DNA from 3 places in the Arthrobacter sp. NPDC057259 genome. Region 2 is predicted to be linked to each of the others. Evidence: riboswitches for the same ligand, from Rfam matches in the RefSeq annotation. Region 2 holds a riboswitch; each other region holds the start of a gene.
The links. A riboswitch is a leader RNA that binds a small molecule or an ion and turns the genes downstream of it on or off. The one in region 2 is predicted to bind S-adenosylmethionine.
Positions count from the first base shown of each region.

Region 1: another riboswitch for S-adenosylmethionine. It lies ahead of ACFUCU_RS06145 (DUF1737 domain-containing protein); the one in region 2 lies ahead of ACFUCU_RS11375 (methionine ABC transporter ATP-binding protein).
Region 3: another riboswitch for S-adenosylmethionine. It lies ahead of ACFUCU_RS09785 (bifunctional o-acetylhomoserine/o-acetylserine sulfhydrylase); the one in region 2 lies ahead of ACFUCU_RS11375 (methionine ABC transporter ATP-binding protein).

Region 1 covers NZ_JBHUYA010000003.1:56,846-59,099, forward strand. The annotation lists gene ACFUCU_RS06135 (O-succinylhomoserine sulfhydrylase) at 1-797, opposite strand, end outside; gene ACFUCU_RS06140 (rhodanese-like domain-containing protein) at 794-1,201, opposite strand; gene ACFUCU_RS06145 (DUF1737 domain-containing protein) at 1,198-1,440, opposite strand; SAM riboswitch class IV at 1,544-1,656, opposite strand; gene ACFUCU_RS06150 (PIG-L deacetylase family protein) at 2,123-2,254, shown strand, end outside.
Region 2 covers NZ_JBHUYA010000006.1:113,280-115,533, reverse strand. The annotation lists gene ACFUCU_RS11380 (methionine ABC transporter permease) at 1-357, opposite strand, end outside; gene ACFUCU_RS11375 (methionine ABC transporter ATP-binding protein) at 350-1,162, opposite strand; SAM riboswitch class I at 1,302-1,391, opposite strand; gene ACFUCU_RS11370 (CoA-binding protein) at 1,467-1,892, opposite strand; gene ACFUCU_RS11365 (ABC transporter ATP-binding protein) at 2,232-2,254, shown strand, end outside.
Region 3 covers NZ_JBHUYA010000005.1:99,931-102,184, forward strand. The annotation lists gene ACFUCU_RS09785 (bifunctional o-acetylhomoserine/o-acetylserine sulfhydrylase) at 90-1,406, opposite strand; SAM riboswitch class IV at 1,491-1,607, opposite strand; gene ACFUCU_RS09790 (VOC family protein) at 1,800-2,254, shown strand, end outside.

The DNA of each region.
Region 1 (2,254 bases), on a different contig from region 2:
ACCCGCAGCGACATGGTTTCCAGGCCCTTGGTCAGCACCCAGGCGTTGAAGGCGGACAGCGCGGGTCCGGTGTGGCGCATCAGTTGCCGGACCGGGCCCTCGATGAACTCCTTGCTGCCCAGGATCGCGCCGCCCAGCACCCGGCCCTGGCCGTCAATGTGCTTTGTGCCGGAGTAGACCACCACGTCCGCGCCGAAGTCCGTGCAGCGCTGCAGCAGCGGGGTGGCGAAGACGTTGTCCACCACCACGGTGGCGCCGGCGGCGTGCGCCAGCCCGCTCACGGCGGCGATGTCCACGATCTCCTGCATCGGGTTCGACGGCGACTCGAAAAACACGGCCGTGGCCGGCGTCGAGAGCGCGTCACGCCACTGGTCGAGGTCCGGGCCGTCGACGAAGACGGTCTCCACGCCCCAGCGCGGCAGGATCTCGTTCAGGATCACGAAGCAGGACCCGAACAGGGACCGGGCGGCGACCACCCGGTCACCGGCCCCAAGCAGCGCGCCGAGAGCGGTGAACACCGCGGACATGCCCGACGCCGTCGCGAAGCACGCCTCGGTGCCCTCGAGCAGGCGGAGCCGCTCCTGGAAGGTGGCCACCGAGGGGTTACCGTAGCGGGAGTAAACGAACCGCTCGTCCTCGCCGGTGAAGGCCCGCTCCGCGGCGGCGGCGGATTCGTAGACGAAGCCGGAGTTGAGGAAGATCGGCTCGGTGGTTTCCTGGAAGCCGGTCCGGTCCAGGCCGCCACGGACGGCCTGGGTGTCCGGGCTCCAGTCCGCGGCCTCGGGATTGAAACTCATGCGGTGCGGGTCCCGTCGGTCGGCAGGCCCACGTTTTTCCAGCCGTTGACGCGGCGGACGCCGGCCTCATCCGGCTGGCCCTCAAAGCCGTCCAGCACGTTGTAGACGGTGAACCCCGCCGCCGTCGCAGCCCCTGCCGCCGCGACGGAGCGGGCCCCGGACCGGCAGAGGAAGAGCAGCTCGGCGTCGGCCGGGACGCGCTGCCGGAGCTCGTCCAGGAAGTCCTCGTTCGGCACGCCGCCGGCCCGGGTCCACTCGATGAACACCGGCTCCGCGGCCGCCCCGCCGGTCGCCGGGATCCCGATCTGGGCCCACTCGGCCCGGGTGCGGACGTCCACCAGCACCGCGCCGGACTGCAGCCGTTCCCAGGCCGCCTGCGGGGTCAGGTCCCCGGCGTAGCTCATGCCCCCGCCTGCCCTTCGGATTCCAGACCGTCGAACTCCAGGGCGTCGACGGCGCGGGCCACCGCGGCGTCCGCCTCCGCGACGGCGGCCGGCAGCACCAGTGCCTGCGCCACGATCACCGATGTGCCATTGAAGGTTGCGGCCGGGCTGCCGTGCAGCACATACCCCTCGGCAAGGGCGGCCGAGATCCGCTCGCAGAAGCTGCGGTCGTCTGGGCCGGTCAGCAGCCGGTAGGCCAGCCGCTCCGCGGGCGCTGCGGCCTGCGCGGGAGGGTTGGCCGGGGTGCCGGCTCCGGGGGTGGGGACTGGGGGCGGGGTCGCGTCGGACACGACAAACTCCTTACGTTCACGCTTGCAGCTCGAATGGTCGATTGCCGAGTAGTCACCTGAGGCACCCCGCCGCAAAAGGAGGGTTGCCGACCGGCCAGTCAGGGCTTGGCACCGGTTCTCATTACTCTGCAAAAAACCTAACACCCCGGGGCCCGCGCCCGCGCGTCGGCCCCGTCATGTTCGGTCACGGGAGGCCGTCCGCCGTAGGCCGACCGAGTATCGCGCCCGTCGTGATCGAGTACAAAAAGCCGGTTCCGTCCGCGGTGGCCGAATGCTTTTCGGGTATTGCCTACTCGGGTTTTCCGATAGGGGCGTCACGTTTACTGAAGTGGCAGTCCAAGGTCTCAGCTGGGTCTCCACATACCGCATACGCCTTTTCAGCACCCGCTGCGCGGCCGCTTCCGGCCGTTTGCGCAGTGCCGCTGGCGCATGGGTTTTGACGTCTCCGCCGGGATACCGCGGACCGGTTCTTTGACAAGCAATCCTTCCCTCCAGAACCCGGCAGCCTCTGCCGGGCGGGTTGCAGATCCATCATTTTGTCCGGCGCAGCACTGGGGGCGGCCGGCACCTCGAAGAAGAACTGGAAAGATTCATGGTCTCGATTTACGTCTTGATAATCGTCTTGCTGATTGCGCTGCTGGTCGCAGCGGCGGTGGGGAAATCCTGGTTCCACCGCCGCCTGCGCCGTCCCGAACTTCTGCGCCGGATTTCCCTCGCCACCGGC
Region 2 (2,254 bases):
GCCGAGCTGGCTGAGGTTCTGTTCCACGAAGCGGGCGAAGTACGGGATGGCGTTGATGGTCAGCGGGACGATCACCGCGGCCGTGCCGATGGTGGTGCCCACGATGAAGCGGGTCACCGGGATGATGGCGATCAGCAGGATCAGGAACGGGAAGGACCGGACCAGGTTGACCAGGCCGTCCAGGACCCGGTGGAGCCGGGGCCGGTGCCGCAGCCCGCCGGGGCCGATCGTGTAGAGCCAGACGCCCAGCGGCGTGCCGATCAGGACGGCCAGCGGGATCGCGACCAGCAGCATGGCCAGGGTCTGGCCCATGGCGGCGCCGATTTCGGGCAGGACCGATAGGATGCGCTCAAGCATGGATCAGGCCTTTCGGGGCGGGGCCGGCCGGGGCGGCTGCCCGGTGGGGCCGGTTCAGCTCGATGGCGTCGGAGACCAGGTACCGCCCGATCGAGGTGGCGGGGTGGAAGCCGGGGCGTTCGAGCTCGGCCAGGTCGAATTGCTCGACGATCCGGCCGTCCTCCATGACCGCGACGTTGTCCGCGATGGCCTTGATGACGTTCATTTCGTGCGTGACCACCACGATCGTGATGCCGAATTCGGCGTTGACGTCCGCGAGGTACTGCAGCACGGAGGCGGTGGTCCGGGGGTCCACGGCCGACGTCGGTTCGTCGCAGAGCAGGACCTTCGGCTCCGTGGCCAGCGCCCGGGCGATGGCCACCCGCTGCTTCTGGCCGCCGGAGAGCTTCGCGGGGTAGCTGGCGGCCTTGTCCGCGAGGTCCACGATGGCCAGGGCGTCGGCCGCCCGGCGCCGGCGTTCGGCCTTCCCCACCCCGGCGAACTTCAGTGAGAGCTCCACGTTCTCCTGCGCGGTGAGGTTGTTGAGCAGGTTGAAGTGCTGGAAGATCATGCCGATTCCGTGCCGGCTGCTGCGCAGTTCCGGCTCGCTCAGGGCGGTCAGGTCCACGCCGTCGACCAGGACCCGGCCCGAGGTGGGGCGTTCGAGCAGGTTGATGTTGCGCAGCAGCGTGGATTTGCCGGCGCCGGAGAACCCGATGATGCCTTGGATCCGGCCGCGCTCCACGGTGAGGGTGACGTCGTCGACGGCGGTGAACCGGCCATCCTTCGACCGGAACGAGGTGCTGACATTCTGGATCTCGATCACAGCGGACCGCCCGCGATCCGGGCCGGCGCTGCCGTCGTTGTGGTGTTCATGATTCCTCCGGGGCTCGCCCGAGGAAAGCCTCATCCCCCGGCGCCGGGGCAGCGCAAAGCGCGGCCTCTCGGGTCCGTGGAACAGTGGTTCTCCATCGGTCCTGGCGGTAGCACCGTCCTCATCGAGGGGGTTGCTGCGGCGTCACGGAGCCAGGTCTCTCAGCCGCTCGGGATGGTTACCCCACGAATCTGGCACACGCCCGGCCGAGGTGAAAGCGGCGCGTCACACGCCGTAAAGCTCCCGTCAGTCCCGGTTAAAGGCCCAGGAGCGGCGCTTCCCTGGCCGGGCAGGCGTTCATGACGACGTCCAGCCCGGCGGCCTTGGCGCGTTCGGCCGCGGCCTCGTCGATGACGCCCAGCTGCAGCCAGACGGCGCCGGCGCCGGCGGCAATCGCCTGGTCCACCACGTCGCCGACGCGTCCGGAGTTCACGAAGCAATCCACGACGTCGATGGGCCGCTTCTCCGCCGGGATTTCCGCCAGCGAGCGGTAGCCGGCCTCTCCGTGCACGTCGTCGCCGGGCAGGTTGACCGGGATGATGTCCATGCCCAGGCGGTCGCGGATGAACAGCGACGTGTCGTAGGCAGCACGCCATTGGTTGGTGCTCAGGCCCACGATGGCCCACCGGCCCTTGGTGCGCAGGAGGCGTTCGACGACGGCGGGATCGTTCACGTGGCTCATGCGGCCAGCCTACGTCCGCCGGCAGCACCACCGCAGTAGGCAAACCCACCCCGGGCGCTGTGCCGAATTTCTGATCGAACCAGGCGCCTCCCGTCCGCAGGTTTCCGAATATTACGCGCCCATTTGGCGAAAATCCGCCGTTCGGTTTTAGTAGACAGTGACCATCCCGAGCGGCCGAGAGACCTGGATCGATGACGCCGCAGCAACCCTGGTCGACGGACCTCCACCCCGGAGCCCGCCGATAACGAGGACGCACGCCGAGGGAAGGGTCCGGACTGACTACCCGGGCCAAAGGCTGCTTCCGTAGGGTGCTACTGCCAGGACCGATGGAGTAACCCTATGACTGCTGTCCTGCACCCGTC
Region 3 (2,254 bases), on a different contig from region 2:
AAGGCCAAGGCCGGCGGGTCGCCGCGGACACGCCGCGCCGGCCGCCGTCGGGCCCGCAAAGGTGGGGAAATCCGGCGGGGGTCCCGGGCCTAGCCGGCCTTCGCGGCGCGGAAGCCGGCGTCGAGGTCCGCCAGGATGTCGTCGATGTGCTCCAGGCCCACCGAGAGCCGGACCAGGCCCGGGTGGACGCCCGCCACCGCCTGCTGCTCCGGGCTGAGCTGGCTGTGCGTGGTCGACGCCGGGTGGATCACCAGCGAGCGCACGTCGCCGATGTTCGCCACGTGCGAGTGCAGCTCCAGGGCGTCGACGAAGCGTTTGCCGGCCTCCACTCCCCCGGCGATGACGAAGGAGACGACGGCGCCCGTGCCGCGCGGACCGTATTTCCGGCCGCGCTCGTACCAGGGGCTCGAGGGCAGCCCCGCGTAGGCGACCGATTCGACGTCCTCCCGGCCCTCCAGCCATTCGGCCACCCGGGTGGCGTTGGCGACGTGCCGCTCCACCCGCAGGCTCAGCGTCTCGATGCCCTGGGCGATCAGGAAGGCGTTGAAGGGCGCGACGGCGGAGCCGAGGTCGCGCAGCAGCTGGACCCGGGCCTTGAGGATGTAGGAGAGGTTGGCCCCCAGTGCGCCGTCCGCGCCCAGGTCCCGGGCGTAGACCAGGCCGTTGTAGCTGGGGTCGGGGGTGTTGAAGCCGGGGTACCGCTCCGGGTCCGCGCCGAAGTCGAACTTTCCGGAGTCCACGATCACACCGGCGATCGCCGAGCCGTGGCCGCCCAGGTACTTCGTGGCCGAGTGCACCACGATGTCCGCGCCCCACTCCAGCGGACGGATCAGGTACGGCGTGGCGAGGGTGTTGTCCACGATCAGCGGCACCCCTGCCTGGTGGGCCACGTCCGAGATTCCCTCGATGTCCAGGACGTCCTGGCGCGGGTTGGAGACCACCTCGCCGAAGAAGAGCTTGGTGTTCGGCTGCACCGCCTCGCGCCACTGGTCCAAGTTGTCCGGGTCCGCCACGAAGGTCACGGAGATGCCGAACTTCTTCAGAGTGTGGGCCAGCAGGTTGTAGGTGCCGCCATAGAGGCTGGGGCTGGCCACCACGTGGTCCCCGGCTTCGGCGATGTTGAGGATGGCGAAGGTTTCCGCCGCCTGCCCGGAACTGAGCAGCAGCGCGCCGAGGCCGCCCTCCAGGCTGGCGATGCGCTGTTCGACCGCGTCCTGGGTGGGGTTGCCGATTCGGGTGTAGATGGGGGCGAGCTCGGCCAGGGCGAACCGGTTCGCGGCGCTCTCGGCGCTCGGGAAGACGAACGACGTCGTCTGGTAGATCGGCAGCGAGCGGGCGCCGGTGGCGGCGTCCGGTTGCTGGCCGGCGTGGATCTGACGGGTTTCAAAGGACCAGGCGTTGGACATGGCGTCTCCTGTGACTGGGCTCAGGGCGGCACCGGACCCGAGTCCCGCGCTGTTCGCGGGTCCCGGATTATCGGCACGGCCCTGGCGCCGCGCTTGCCCCGCCGGCGGTCGCCGGAGGGCCAGGTCTTCACCCGGGGCACCCCACCGCGCAAGGAGGGTTGCCGGCCAGCGAGCCGGGGCTTGGCGCTGGCACTCATGACCTGCTCCCAGTGTAGGAAGCCGGAAACCGGCACGGATAGCTTTATGACAAAGATGAAGAAACCGGTCCCCGGGACGGCTTGTCCGGCGGATTTCCGCGGCCGCGCCGGTCGGCACGGGGGCCCGCCGGACGACCCCGGCGAGGTTAGGACAGCCTAAGCTGAGAGGTCCATCACAAAGTGCCAAGATGAGGGCATGCGCATGGATCACGTCTCTTACGCCTGTGAAAAGGATGGCCTCGCGGCCACCACCGACCGTATCGCCACGGCCCTCGGGGTCGAGGCCGTCAAGGGCGGCGTGCACCCCCGTTTTGGCACCCGCAACATGATCATCCCGCTCGCCGGGCACAAGTACCTGGAGGTCGTGGAGGTCCTGGACCACCCGGCGTCGGACAAGGCACCGTTCGGCCAGGCGGTCCGCGCCCGCTCCGCCGCCGGCGGTGGCTGGATGGGCTGGTGCGTTGAGGTCGACGACCTGGCACCCTTCGAGGAACGCCTGGGCCGCGCCGCGGTCAACGGCAACCGCAAGTTCCCCGACGGCCGTGAACTGGTCTGGAAGCAGATCGGCATCCTGGGCCTCATCGCGGATCCGCAGGTCCCCTACATGCTCAAGTGGGAGGGCGACCCGGCCCTGCACCCGTCCAACGCCTA